DNA from 2 places in the Enterobacter sp. JS8-1 genome. Region 1 is predicted to be linked to the other one. Evidence: predicted binding sites of a transcription regulator. Region 1 holds the regulator's gene; the other holds the start of a gene.
What was found. Region 1 encodes PhoB, which activates phosphate uptake and scavenging genes when phosphate is short. Its sites were predicted from a motif close to CTGTCATAAAACTGNCNNAT; they were not measured.
Positions count from the first base shown of each region.

Region 2: a site for PhoB is predicted at 2,451-2,470, ahead of uvrB (excinuclease ABC subunit UvrB). Genes of this name have one in related genera too.

Region 1 covers NZ_CP185805.1:1,041,647-1,049,031, forward strand. The annotation lists gene sbcC (exonuclease subunit SbcC) at 1-2,755, opposite strand, end outside; gene sbcD (exonuclease subunit SbcD) at 2,752-3,957, opposite strand; gene phoB (phosphate response regulator transcription factor PhoB) at 4,145-4,834, shown strand; gene phoR (phosphate regulon sensor histidine kinase PhoR) at 4,856-6,151, shown strand; gene brnQ (branched-chain amino acid transporter carrier protein BrnQ) at 6,561-7,385, shown strand, end outside.
Region 2 covers NZ_CP185805.1:1,466,439-1,473,823, reverse strand. The annotation lists gene yvcK (uridine diphosphate-N-acetylglucosamine-binding protein YvcK) at 1-110, shown strand, start outside; gene uvrB (excinuclease ABC subunit UvrB) at 183-2,198, opposite strand; gene ACOQH0_RS06930 (ABC transporter ATP-binding protein) at 2,951-3,673, shown strand; gene bioD (dethiobiotin synthase) at 3,636-4,337, opposite strand; gene bioC (malonyl-ACP O-methyltransferase BioC) at 4,330-5,085, opposite strand; gene bioF (8-amino-7-oxononanoate synthase) at 5,069-6,226, opposite strand; gene bioB (biotin synthase BioB) at 6,223-7,263, opposite strand; gene bioA (adenosylmethionine--8-amino-7-oxononanoate transaminase) at 7,350-7,385, shown strand, end outside.

The DNA.
Region 1 (7,385 bases):
GCAGATAGCGTCCGTGCAGGCGATTAAGCTGCTGATTAGCGAGCCAGACCAGATTATCCAGCGTCAGCCCCTGAGCGAATTTACGGAATCGGTCGCCGGTGCTGGAGCCAATCAGGGAATTCAGATAGCCCCAGTCGTCCGCCAGGCGCGCGGCCTCTTCTATTTGCTGCATAAGCGCCTGCTGGTGCAGACGGTTATCGCTGTCCTGCTTGAGCTGCTGGCGGATCTCACCCTGATGCGTGGTGTTCTCACGAAGTTGATGTGCCAGTTGCTGCAATTGCGTTTGTAATGTTTGAACATCGGCGTCCAGCCCTTCCGGGCGCAGCGCCTGATGGTCCTCTCGCTGCCGGGTCGCTTGCGCGGAGAGCGCTGTCGCCTGCTGTACCTGGTTTTCCAGCGTCTGCTTTAGCTGCTCCAGGCGACGAACGGTGTCGGCATCCAGCAGCGCAGAAAGGAACGCGTCTTGATCCTCAAAACAACTTGCCGCCAGTGCCGTGGCGAATTGCGCCTGTGACTGCTGCAAACGTTCGTTCTCCAGCGCCTCCTGCTGTTGCTGCGCGGTAAGCTGACTTTGCAGCGACACGCATTCGTCGTGAGTTTCGCGCCAGTTCGCGGGGATCGCCGTTTCTGCTTCAGTGGCCTCCGTTGCCGGAAGGGTATCGAGCAGCGGCGTCAGGGCGTTAATACGTTCCAGCGTCGCGCCATGCTGGGTCTGTTTCTCCTGCCACTGCGCGTATTCGCTTTCACGTGAGGCGAGCCAGACGGATTCAGTGCCTGCATCCGGAATACCCAGCGACAGCGTATGCAGGGACGTTTCCACTGCCTGACGCGTCGCCGCCAGCTGTTGCTGGTACTGACGTTCCTGTTCTTCCTGCTCGCTAAGCTGGGTTTGTAGGGTCAAACGCTGGCTGAGCTGATAAAGCTGCTGCTCGTAGTGCTCCTGCTCGCTCATCCACGGGGCAATATCCTCCTGAATATTCAGCGTAATATTCAGAGAAGCACACACTTCCAGCCACTCTTTAGTGAGCGCTTGCTCTTCCTGAGAGAGCGCCTGCGCTTCGTCTGTCTCGCGTTGGATCTGCTGTGACAGGGCGTTAACCTGGCCGAGAACTAACAAACCTTCGTCTTTAAGTGCGGCGACCTCTTTAGCTAACTGATCGCGGCGGCGTTGATTTTCACTGAGTTCCAGCGCCTGGTATGCCGTCACGGCCGGATGGGTCGTGGAGCCGCACAGCGGGCAAGGTAGACCGGCCTGGAGTTGAGCACGCTCCGCCTCAAGGCTTTTGATTTTCTCTTCCTGCCTGCAGAGTGTTTCAACGTCCAGATAGTGCTGGTTTTTTTCTTTATACTGCTGGCGGCGCTGTGCCAGCGTTTCATTAAGCGCGACCAGCCCGGTCTGTGCTTTTTGCACGCTTTCGGCGTGCTGGCGCTGACGTTTTTGCAGCGGTTGATAGCGGGCATGGAGAGCGGTCAGGCGCTGGCGCGCAGACCGGGTTTGCGCCCGTTGCTCCATCGCCATTGCGACCTCGTCAGCCGTTAGCGTGAGGGAACTTTCTGGCAGACCCGTCAGCTTATGGCGTAATTCCGTGATGCGCGCAGCAAGCGTAGTGAGCTGATTTTTATCGCGATTTAGCTGAGAGAAGTGAGCCCGCCAGCCTGCAATCTCCTGGCCCCACAGGCGGTACCGATCATGGTCTGTCAGCCACTGTGCCAGTGCCGCCAGTTCTGTCTGTAGCTGTGTATGAGTATGTAAAGCGCCGTTGCGGATCCGCGAGCGCAAGGCAGTTTTTTCCAGTAAGCGAGTATTTACTTCAACAATACGCTGCTTCGTTTGCGCCAGCCGTGATGCCTGTTCTTGCTGATGTTCCCACAGCGGGCGGAGCTGGGACGCGGGTTGCGCGAGCTGGAGCTTTGCCAGATCGGGGGCTGCATCCGTCAGCGCCTGTTGCGTCTGCTGCTGTAAGGTCGTAGTGCGCTGCTGTTCGCGGATAAGCTCCTCGCTGCGCGTAAGCCACTGAAATTCTTTCTGGTGGCTCTGCTGCTGCGCTAGCAGGGTTTTCTCTTCGTCAGTAAGTGCCTGCAAACCTTGTTGCAACTGCTGCTGCTGTTCTTCACTCAACAGGACAACGCCCGCCGCTTGCGCTTCGCACATCTCAAGCGCATTGCGCGCGGCTTTGTGTTTTTCAAACACCATGGCGGAAATCTGGCCGTAGATCTCGGTGCCGGTAAGTTCCTCGAGTAGCTCCGCGCGATCGCTCGGTTTGGCATTCAGGAAGGCGGCAAACTGTCCCTGAGAGAGCAGCATCGAGCGGGTAAAACGGCCGTAGTCCAGCCCGGTAAGTGCTGCCGTTTGTTCCAGTTTATCCGTCACTTTGTCGGCGAGGATTTTTCCGTCCTCGCAGCGTGCCAGCTCCACGCGCGGGGCCTGCAGGTTCCCGTCAGGCTGATTGCGCGCACGGTTCTGGCTCCAGAACGCGCGATAGGCGATGCCCTTTACCTCGAACTCCACTTCAGCCAGGCACTCGGCGGTGTCGCGCGTCATCAGGTCGTTTTGCGCCTGAGAGACCTTTTGCAGTCGTGGCGTTTCGTGGTAAAGCGCCAGACAGATGGCGTCGAGCAGGGTGGTTTTCCCGGCACCGGTGGCACCGGTAATGGCAAATAGCCCGTTGCTGGCAAACGGCTCAGCGGTAAAGTCGATTTTCCACTCGCCCTTGAGCGAGTTCAGGTTTTTCAGGCGCAGGCTGAGAATTTTCATGCGTTTTCTCCCTCATCGCTAAGCGCATGCAGGGTATGCGTGAACAGCTCGTTGAGCCTTACTCGCTTCGCGTCGTCAATCTCTTCCTGAGACAACCGGCGCTCAAACACCTCTTCGACGCGCAGTTCACTGAGCGTTTCACGCTGCGCACCTGACAGAATTTTCTCGCGCTGCTCCCGGCTGCGGCGAACCAGTAAGACCTCGACGGGCAAATCCTCCGTCAGCACCTGAATTTTTCTTTGCATATCATGTAGGTAGTCATCGGTGGTGATTTCGATATCCAGCCAGACGGGCGGAACCTGCTCGACACCACGCCACTGCTCAAGCTGTTCAGTGATGGCCGCCAGATCGCCTTTTAGCACTGCCAGCGGCTGGGTGACGGGTACGTCCAGCGTCTCGACAGCGCTCAGTTTTCCGTCGGTAAAACTGACCAGATGCACGGATTTGGCTTTGCCTGTTTCATCGAAGCTGAGCGAAATGGGCGAGCCGCAATAGCGGATATGCTCGCAGCCGCCGATGATCTGCGCGCGGTGAATGTGTCCGAGCGCGATGTAGTCGGCAGGCGGGAAATTCTGCGCCGGGAAGGCATCCAGCGTGCCGATATAGATGTCACGTACGGCGTCACTTTTACTGGCACCAACGGTGGTGAGATGCCCGGTCGCAATCACCGGGATTGCCGCTTCGCCGCGCAGGGCGCAGGCATCGGTATGCTGCTGGTGATAATAATCAGTGATAGCCTGTAATAAATGCTGTTGCTTTTCGCCGCCGGAAAGTCCCGCCTGGCTTTGTACGATATCGCGCGGGCGCAAAAACGGAATGGGGCACAGCACCGCACCCGGCGTGCCGTCACGTTTTTTCAGGATCTGCGGGGCATGTCCGGCGCTGGCCACCACGGTGGTATTGAGAAACGCCAGAATATCGCGGGATTCATTCAGCGTGGCCACAGAATCGTGGTTTCCGGCGACAATCACCAGATGACAGCCGGTCTGCTGCAGATTCACCACGAAACGGTTATAGAGCTCACGCGCATAGCTCGGTGGGGAACCGGTATCGAAGATGTCACCCGCGACAATAATCGCATCGACGTCATGCGATTGCGCCGTCTCCAGCAGCCAGTTCAGGAAGGCTTCGTGTTCCGCCGCCCGGCTTTTGCTGTAAAAGTTTTGACCCAGATGCCAGTCTGAAGTGTGAAGTATGCGCATAGCTGATCCGTGGCGAAAAGAGTTGATGGCGATTATAAACTCTCAGGGGATGGAAAATAACCGCTGTAATAAAACAACAGTTTGCCATTTATGGTGGTAATGTTTTTCATAAATCTGTCATAAATCTGACGCATAATGACGCCGCATTACAAACTTGTAACTTAAATAAGATAAGACAGGGCAAAGTATGGCGAGACGTATTCTGGTCGTAGAAGATGAAGCTCCAATTCGTGAAATGGTGTGCTTCGTGCTCGAACAAAATGGCTTCCAGCCGGTTGAAGCGGAAGATTATGACAGCGCGGTGAACCAGCTGAATGAACCCTGGCCCGATCTGATTCTGCTTGACTGGATGTTGCCTGGCGGCTCTGGACTGCAGTTTATCAAACATCTTAAACGTGAAGCGATGACCCGCGATATTCCGGTGGTCATGCTGACTGCGCGCGGTGAAGAAGAGGATCGCGTGCGCGGTCTGGAAACCGGCGCGGACGATTACATCACCAAGCCGTTCTCTCCCAAAGAACTGGTTGCTCGTATCAAAGCCGTTATGCGCCGCATTTCGCCGATGGCGGTAGAAGAGGTGATTGAGATGCAGGGCCTGAGCCTTGATCCCACCTCACACCGCGTGATGACGGGCGAAAATCCCCTCGACATGGGGCCTACCGAATTCAAACTCCTGCACTTCTTTATGACCCACCCGGAACGTGTCTACAGCCGCGAGCAGTTGCTGAATAACGTCTGGGGAACTAACGTGTATGTGGAAGACCGGACGGTTGATGTGCATATTCGCCGCCTGCGTAAAGCGCTGGAGCTGAGCGGTCACGATCGCATGGTGCAGACGGTCCGCGGTACGGGTTATCGTTTTTCGACCCGTTTCTGAACAGTGACAGGAGTGTGACGCGTGCTGGAACGTCTGTCATGGAAAAGGCTCGTCTTTGAACTGATCTTATGCTGTATTCCGGCCTTCATTCTGGGGGCCATCGTTGGGCATCTGCCGTGGTTTTTGCTGGCGGCAGTGACCGGGTTACTCGTCTGGCATTTCTGGAACTTACTGCGCCTCTCCTGGTGGCTGTGGGTGGACAGAAGCATGACCCCTCCGCCGGGAAGCGGTAGCTGGGAACCGCTGCTGTATGGCCTGCACCAGATGCAGATGCGTAATAAAAAACGTCGTCGCGAGCTGGGAAGCTTAATCAAACGCTTTCGCAGCGGCGCAGAGTCGCTGCCGGATGCCGTCATTCTGACCACTGAAGAAGGCACAATTTTCTGGTGTAACGGCCTGGCGCAACAGCTGCTGGGCCTGCGCTGGCCGGACGATAATGGGCAAAATATCCTTAACCTGCTGCGTTATCCGGAGTTCACGCTGTATCTGAAAAAGCGTGATTTTACGGGGCCGCACAATCTGAGGCTCAACAACGGGCGTCATCTGGAAATCCGCGTGATGCCATACAGCGATCGGCAGTGGCTGATGGTGGCGCGGGATGTCACCCAGATGCACCAGCTGGAAGGGGCGAGACGCAACTTCTTCGCGAACGTGAGCCACGAATTACGCACCCCGTTGACCGTGCTTCAGGGCTACCTGGAGATGATGCAGGAGCAAACGCTCGAAGGTGCGCCGCGTGAAAAAGCGCTGCACACCATGCGCGAGCAAACGCACCGTATGGAAGGCCTGGTCAAGCAGCTGCTGACGCTCTCGAAGATTGAAGCCGCGCCTTCACTGGCACTGAATGACACCATCGATGTGCCGATGATGCTGCGGGTGGTGGAGCGGGAAGCGCAAACGTTAAGCCATAAAAAACATCACATTAGCTTTGAGGTCGACAGCACCCTGAAGGTGCTCGGCAGTGAAGATGAACTGCGCAGCGCCATCTCCAACCTGGTGTATAACGCGGTGAATCATACGCCGGAAGGGACCCATATCGTGGTGCGCTGGCAGCGTGTTAGCGCGGGCGCTGAGTTTAGCGTTGAGGATAACGGGCCGGGGATTGCCCCTGAGCACATACCGCGTCTGACCGAGCGATTCTACCGTGTGGATAAGGCGCGCTCGCGGCAGACCGGGGGAAGCGGCCTGGGGCTGGCGATTGTGAAACACGCGGTGAATCATCATGAAAGCCGTCTTGATATTCAGAGTAAGCTGGGTAAAGGAACCCGCTTCAGCTTTGTTATTCCGGAACGATTAATTGCCAAAAAGATCGCCTGACGGCAGGCGTGTCATTTTACCTTTCCACGGGCCAGCATTTGCTGGCCCGTTTGCTTTGCAGTCAAGCGAAACGCGTGTGAATATTATACGGTTGATGCTTTTTTGTTCGCATGATTAGCCATGGGTTTTTCTTATAATTAGTGCATTGTGCTGGTCTGTTTTTTCATGCTGGTATATTGTTCTGGTTTTGCGATCCCTCCTTGCCTTTAAACGTTATAAGCGTTTAAATTGCCCCCCAGATACTGTCAGACCGACTGTATTTGCGTGGTAAATCGAAAAACTATTCTTCTCCACGCCAGGACGGGAGCATTTCCCGCTGAAATTGAGCAAATTTTCCGCTGTATCGTCCCGTCAGGGATAGCGAAAATCTCAACGTTTTCAACACCACATCCACAGGCAGTAAGGTTTTATGACCCATCACTTAAAATCGCGTGACATCATCGCGCTGGGCTTTATGACATTTGCGCTGTTCGTTGGCGCAGGTAACATCATTTTCCCTCCAATGGTTGGCTTACAGGCGGGTGAACACGTCTGGACAGCTGCGTTTGGTTTCCTGATTACTGCCGTGGGTCTACCGGTCCTCACCGTTGTCGCGCTGGCGAAAGTCGGTGGCGGCGTGGACAGCCTCAGCACCCCGATTGGCAAAGTGGCTGGCGTTCTGCTGGCGACCGTCTGCTATCTGGCCGTTGGTCCGCTGTTTGCGACCCCGCGTACGGCGACCGTTTCCTTTGAGGTGGGGATTGCTCCGCTGACGGGTGACGGCGCGATGCCGCTGTTTATCTACAGCCTGATCTACTTCGCGATTGTGATTCTGGTTTCCCTCTATCCGGGCAAATTGCTGGATACCGTGGGTAACTTCCTGGCGCCGCTGAAAATTGTGGCCCTGATCGTGCTGGCGGTAGCCGCTATCGTCTGGCCTGCAGGCCCGATTAGCGACGCGATGGACGCCTATAAAAATGCTGCGTTCTCCAACGGCTTTGTGAACGGCTATCTGACGATGGATACGCTGGGCGCGATGGTGTTTGGTATCGTTATCGTCAATGCCGCGCGTTCCCGTGGCGTGACTGAAGCGCGCCTGCTGACTCGCTATACCATCTGGGCTGGCCTGATGGCGGGTGTGGGTCTGACGCTGCTGTATCTGGCACTGTTCCGCCTGGGTTCCGACAGCGCCATGCTGGTCGATCAGAACGCCAACGGTGCAGCTATCCTGCACGCTTACGTTCAGCACACCTTC
Region 2 (7,385 bases), 420 kb from region 1:
GCAACCGCGTGGTGGTGCAGGAGCCGCTAGAGGCGAGTGATATTAAATATCGCCATGACCGTCACCTGCTGCGCGAGGCGCTGGAGAAGGCGATTCAGGCGCTGGGTTAGGTTCGTTTTGTCCGGCCTGATGCCCTCACCCCGGCCCTCTCCCATAGGGAGAGGGAGAAAACAACGCTTTACTCACGATGCCGCGATGAAAAGATCCCGCAGCTGATGAAGCTGGTCGCGGATCTGCGCCGCTTCTTCGAACTCCAGGTTCTGCGCGTGCTGCATCATCTGTCCTTCCAGCTCGTGGATTTTCTGCTGCAGCGCTTTCGGCGTCAGCACGACGGTATCTTCTTCCACCACTGAGCGCGCCTTGCCGCGACCTTTCGCTTTGGTTTTGGCAATGTTCTGGCCCAGCGCCAGGATATCCACCACCTTCTTGTTCAGACCCTGCGGCGTAATGCCGTGCTCTTCGTTGTAGCGCTGCTGTTTCTCGCGGCGGCGCTCCGTTTCACCAATCGCTTTCGCCATCGATGGGGTGATTTTGTCACCGTACAGAATCGCTTTACCGTTAACGTTACGCGCGGCGCGGCCAATGGTCTGGATCAGCGAACGCTCGGAACGCAGGAAACCCTCTTTATCCGCATCCAGAATCGCCACCAGCGATACTTCCGGCATATCCAGACCTTCTCGCAGCAGGTTGATCCCCACCAGCACGTCAAACTCGCCCAGACGCAGATCGCGAATAATTTCCATGCGCTCGACGGTGTCGATATCCGAGTGCAGATAACGCACCTTCTCGCCGTGCTCTTCCAGATACTCGGTCAGGTCTTCCGCCATGCGCTTGGTGAGCGTGGTCACCAGCACGCGCTCGTTGATGGCGGAACGAGCGCGAATTTCCGAGAGCAGATCGTCCACCTGAGTCGCCACCGGACGAACTTCAATAATCGGGTCGAGCAGACCCGTTGGACGCACAACCTGATCGACAACGTCTTCACCGGATTTCTCCAGCTCGTAGTTGCCCGGCGTGGCCGAGACGTAGATGGTTTGCGGCGCGAGCGCCTCAAACTCTTCAAACTTCATCGGACGGTTATCCAGCGCCGACGGCAGGCGGAAGCCGTATTCCACCAGCGTCTCTTTACGCGCGCGGTCACCGCGGTACATCCCGCCGATCTGCGGGATCGTAACGTGAGATTCGTCGATCACCAGCAAACCGTCTGCCGGAAGGTAGTCAAACAGCGTCGGCGGCGGCTCGCCCGGCCCGCGCCCGGAGAGGAAGCGCGAGTAGTTTTCAATACCGGAGCAGTAGCCCAGCTCGTTCATCATCTCAAGGTCAAACTGGGTACGCTGGCTCAGGCGCTGCTCTTCCAGCAGCTTGTTGTTGGCCAGCAGCACCTTACGGCGCTCGGCCAGCTCCACTTTGATCTCTTCCATCGCCTGCACAATACGCTCGCGCGGCGTCACGTAGTGCGTTTTCGGGTAGATGGTGAAGCGCTGGATCACCGATTCAATGTGTCCGGTCAGCGGATCGAAGAGCGACAGGCGTTCAACCTCTTCGTCAAACAGCTCGACGCGCAGCGCCATATCGTCCGATTCCGCCGGGAAGATGTCGATCACCTCACCGCGTACGCGGAACGTCCCGCGCTGAAAGGCCTGATCGTTACGGGCATACTGCAGCTCCGCCAGACGACGGACGATGGCACGCTGGTCGATGATCATCCCCTGCGTCAGGTGCAGCATCATCTTGAGATAGAGATCCGGATCGCCCAGGCCGTAGATCGCGGAAACCGATGCGACAACCACAACATCGCGACGCTCCAGAAGCGCCTTAGTGGCCGACAGACGCATCTGCTCAATGTGTTCGTTCACTGAGGCATCCTTCTCGATGAAGGTGTCAGAGCTCGGCACATAGGCTTCTGGCTGGTAGTAATCGTAGTAGGAGACGAAATACTCCACCGCGTTGTCCGGGAAGAACTCTTTCATCTCACCATAAAGCTGCGCCGCCAGAGTTTTATTGGGTGCCAGCACCATCGTTGGGCGCTGGAGATCCGCAATCACGTTGGCGACGGTGAAGGTTTTACCTGACCCCGTCACACCTAATAGCGTCTGATGCGCCAGCCCATCTTCCAGCCCCTCTTCCAGACGGCGGATGGCCTCGGGCTGATCCCCCGAAGGACGGAAAGCAGAATTCAATTTGAACGGTTTACTCATGGGCGACAACCTGATGACGTTATAAGCGGCAGGTGAGTAATTTTACTCGTTGTTGCCAGGAATGCCAGTAAAAAACACTGGATGAAAAACCAGTAGCGTGGCAGGATATTTAGAGTAGCGCCTGGGGAATGAGCGCGATCCCGGTTGAAATGTAGACTGTGACAAAATAAAACACCAGCCTGACTCGGTTATCCCCAGAACTTTTCCTTTTTTAACATTTGTCAAGCCAGGTAATGATAGTTTTGTGGCAACGGGTGACAGTTTCATGACGGCAATTGATTTTATCTAACCAGTTAATTACTAAGCGATATTTTCTAAAGCCGTGTTTCGCATCAATTCGGGCGTAACCCGCGTATTCTCTCGCTTATCGCGTGTTTTCTAACTCTAATGCACATGGTTATCCACAGGAATAGTGGATAACTGCTTCCAGCCCGTACAGACCGCCACTCGGCAAATTCCCGGTTTTTCCCACGAGGCGGCAACAAAAAATTTTTATAGCTATTTTTTGATGATAAACAGTTGAGTCATTCATAACCAACTCATGCGATCTTGCTCACAAATCCGCCATTTCACGCCCTGCACCATAATTCACCGCTTCCGGCACCGTTGATGTGCAATTCAAGGATCCGCACGACGATCCGCAGAGACTTATTCCTAAAAAAGCCCCTTTTTTAATCACTTTATGGTTTCTGGCAGGCGTTTTGCACAGTCGACTACAAGCGTCATCCATAAACATTTTTAAGGAGAGAAAGATGTTGAGTCTGCGTGCTGTGAATCAGTTTTACGGAAGCCAACATACGCTATGGAACCTGGATTTAGATTTTCCGCAAGGCATGTGTACAGGCGTCGTTGGCCTGCCGGGAATGGGCAAAACGACCCTGATGAACTGCATTACCGGAAAAGTGCCCGTCGAAAGCGGCACCATTATCTGGCATGAAGCCGGTGCGCCGCCGCGCGATTTGCTCAACCAGGCGTCAGAGCACCGTTCCATGCCGGGCATAGGCTATGTGCCGCAGGACAGACGGATCTTTTCCCAGCTGACCATCGATGAGAATTTGCATATTGCGATGCAGGCCGTGGGGAAACCCGATCCTGAGGCGAAAAGAGACGTTTACGACCTGTTTCCGGCACTCTATGCGCTGCGGCAGGCCCGTGCCAACACGCTCTCTCCGGATGACCAGTATCAGCTGGCGCTGGCCAACGCGCTGGTGAACCGCCCGCGCCTGCTGATCCTCGATGAACCCCTGCACGGCGCAGGACACAGCTTCGCCCAGAAGCTGGGGCAACTGCTGGTGCGCTTAAATCGGGAGCTGGGTATGACGGTGTTATTAGCGGAGCAACAGCTGTCGTTTATCCGCCGGGTTGCGGACCGTTTCTGCATGCTCTATCGCGGGCGTAACGTGGCGCAGGGCCACGTTAACGAACTGGATGACGAGCTTATCGCCCACTGGATGTCGCGGGAAGCAAGACGCTGAGGTCGAGATAACACCCGGTTTCGGCATTTTCCGCGCCGTCAGCAAGCCAGGGGATTTCCCCGAGGCACGGCGCGGGGAGCACGCGTTTGAGGGTCGCCAGATACTCCTGGTGTCGTTTCCCTGGCGCTACCACGTCGTTGGCTATCCAGCCCGCCAGACGCAGCCCGGCCTGCTGTACGGCCTGCGCCGTCAACATGGCGTGATTGATGCAGCCCAGCTTGACGCCGACGACCAGAATGACCGGAAGCTGCTCGGCCTGCACCCAGTCAGCAAAGGTGTTTTCTTCGGAAAGCGGCGTAAACCAGCCGCCAGCCCCCTCCACCAGCACCCAGTCGGCCTGGCTTTCCAGCGTCCGTAATCCGGCAGACAGCACGGCGAAATCAATCGGACGGCCTTCATCGGCGCTGATGATGTGCGGCGAGGTCGGCTCGGCAAAGGTGTACGGATTCACCGCTGAATAGGCAAGTTCAACCGTGCTATTGCGCTGGAGCGCCAGCGCGTCGGTGTTGCGTAACCCTTCCGCCGTCATCTCGCTGCCGGAAGCAACAGGCTTATAGCCGGCGGTGTTTTTCCCAAGCTTTTGCGCCGCCTGCAGCAGCGCCGAGCTGGCAACCGTTTTGCCCACTTCCGTGTCCGTGCCGGTAACAAAATAACGTTCAGTCACGTTCGATAACCCCATGAAAAAGTTGATAAGAGAGCGGGAAATGACCCCGCTGCTGCGGCCAGGCCAGCTCCAGACGCTGCAGCTGTCCCCGGGTGAGCAGTTTTCTCTCCCGCCCGGCATGCAGGTGCGTGGCCCCGATGCCCTTCAGCGAGCGCATGGCGCTGAACGCATCGCTAAAATTGAGGGTGATGGTCTGTACCGTGCTGCGATAGCGCCAGCCTGCCAGCGCCTGCGTCACCTGTTCATGCGATAAAAAGCGGTTAGCGTGCGGCTGCTCATCCACCGCTTTCCACGCCTGATTCAGCTCAGGTAGCGAACTTTCCAGCAAGGTGGTAAAGGCCACCTTCCCGCCCGGTCGCGCCATGCGATAAAGCTCGCGTAAGGCCTGTGGCAGGCTGCTGCACCACTGGACCGCCAGATGACTCCAGACCAGATCGAACTGCGCATCCGCCAGCGGGATAGCCTCGATATCGGCCAGCAGATAGCAATCCGCTGCCTGCCTCTGACGCGCCTCGTCGAGCATCTGGTCTGAGAGGTCGATAGCCGTGACCTGGCTTCCCGTCCCGCGCCAGTAGCGGCTGTTGCTGCCGGGACCACAGCCCGCGTCCAGCACCTTCGGAAAACGATTCTCGCCAAGCGCGGCCAGAAGCCCCTCCGCGCTCTGACGCTGCAGTTCATCGTGCTGCGAATAGCTCTGCGCGGCCCGACCAAATGCCGCCGCAACGGCCTGTTTATTCACCGGCATCATGGAGCGCCTCCAGCAGCGTCTGGATATCCCGTGCCTCATGTGCCGCCGTCAGGGTTAAGCGCAGCCGCGCGGTACCCGGCGGAACGGTTGGCGGGCGGATGGCGGTCACCCACATGCCGCGCTCGCGTAGCGCCTGTGCCAGCGCCAGCGCGCGGCCGTTTTCGCCGACAATCACCGGCTGGATAGCGCTCTGCGAATCGGGACTGTGGAAGGGCAGCGCCGCTAGCCCCTGGCGGAAGCGGGAGATATACTCTGCCAGCCGCTGGCGACGTTCATCCCCTTCTGCGCTGCGGATCACCGCCAGCGACGCAGACAGCGCCACGGCCTGCGCCGGAGGCATGCTGGTGCTGTAGATCAGGTGTCGGGCAAACTGCAGCAGATAGTCGGCGACCGAATCGCTGCACAGCACGGCGGCCCCGCTCACGCCGAAGCCTTTGCCGAAGGTGACAATCAGCAGTTCCGGCTTCACGTTTTGCTGATGCGCGCTGCCGCGCCCTTCGTTGCCCATCACGCCAATACCGTGGGCATCGTCCACCAGCAGCCAGGCGTTTTGCCGTTTAGCGGCCTCGTGCAGCGCGGCAAGCGGCGCGCTGTCGCCATCCATGCTGAACACCCCTTCCGTGACCGCCAGCTGCTGTCCGTCGCAGGGTTTATTCAGCAGCGCGGCGAGCTGCCCCGCATCGTTATGAGCAAAGCGGCGCAGCTGTGCCGGGCTTAAATTTGCCGCCTCCAGCAGCGAGGCGTGGCTCAGGCGGTCAGCGACAATGCGGTCCTCTTTTTCCATCAGCGCGGTAATAACCGCCTGATTCGCGGCAAAGCCGGAGATAAACAGCAGCGCGCGCGGATAGCCGAGCCAGTCGGCAAGCGCCTCTTCCAGCGCCTGATGCGCCGTGGTGTAGCCGCTGACGTGTCCCGAGCCGCCGCTGCCCACGCCAAACCGCTCCGCACCCTGCTGCCAGGCGCGGATGATGGCCGGATGCTGGCTCAGCCCGAGATAATCGTTGCTGGAGAAATTACAAAACTGCCGCCCCTCGCGGGTAAGAAAACGGCCCGCGCCGTTTTCCACCACCCTGCGAACGCGAAACGCCTCTGCCGCCCGGCGTTCGTCCAGCGCGGTATGTATTCGTGCCTGCCAGGTCATACGGCTGCCGCGTTGTAGAACTGGTCGGTGTCGGCGTTGAAAATCTGCTGCTCCAGCTGCTGCTGTTGCTCGTTATCGCCCGTCAGCACCTCGGTCTGGTGCGGGTTCAGCCCCAGCTTGCGGAACAGCTGAACGTCTTTGTCCTCTTCCGGGTTCGGCGTGGTCAGCAGCTTGCAGCCGTAGAAGATGGAGTTGGCCCCGGCCATAAAGCACATCGCCTGAGTTTGCTCGCTCATCTGTTCACGGCCCGCAGAGAGGCGCACGAAAGAGGTCGGCATCATGATGCGCGCCACCGCGATGGTGCGGATAAAATCAAACGCATCCACGTCGTCGTTGTCCGCCATCGGCGTGCCTTTAACCTTCACCAGCATGTTGATCGGCACGCTTTCCGGCGGCGTCGGCAGGTTCGCCAGCTGCAGCAGCAGGCCCGCGCGGTCTTTCACCGTTTCGCCTAAGCCCACGATACCGCCGGAGCAGACCTTGATCCCCGCGTCACGCACTTTATCCAGCGTATCCAGACGCTCCTGATAGGTACGGGTGGTGATGACGTTGCCGTAAAACTCCGGCGAGGTGTCGAGGTTGTGGTTGTAATAGTCCAGCCCCGCCGCGGAGAGGCGCTGCGCCTGCTCGTCGTTCAGCGTGCCGAGCGTCATACAGGCTTCGAGGCCCATCTCCTTCACGCCCTTTACCATCTGCTCCAGATAAGGCATGTCGCGATCGTGCGGATTCTTCCACGCCGCGCCCATGCAGAAGCGGGTTGAACCGGCGTTTTTCGCCTTGCGCGCCGAGTCGAGCACCTGCTCAACTTCCATCAGCCGTTCGGATTCCAGGCCAGTTTTGTAGCGCGCGCTCTGCGGGCAATATTTGCAGTCTTCAGGACAGGCACCGGTCTTGATCGATAGCAGCGTGCTGACCTGAACATGGCGTGGATCGAAGTGCTGACGATGCACCTGCTGCGCTTCGAACATCAGCTCAAGGAAAGGTTTGTTGAATAATTCAGTAACTTGCGACATCGTCCAGCGTGCGTGGTGAGCCATTGGGCTTCTCCAAAGGGTTTTGTTAATTTTCGGTTCGGTTTATACTCGTAAACCTAAAACTTTTCAAAATGGTTTACAAGTCGATTATGACCCAGGACGATCTCGCCTTCGACAAGCAGCAT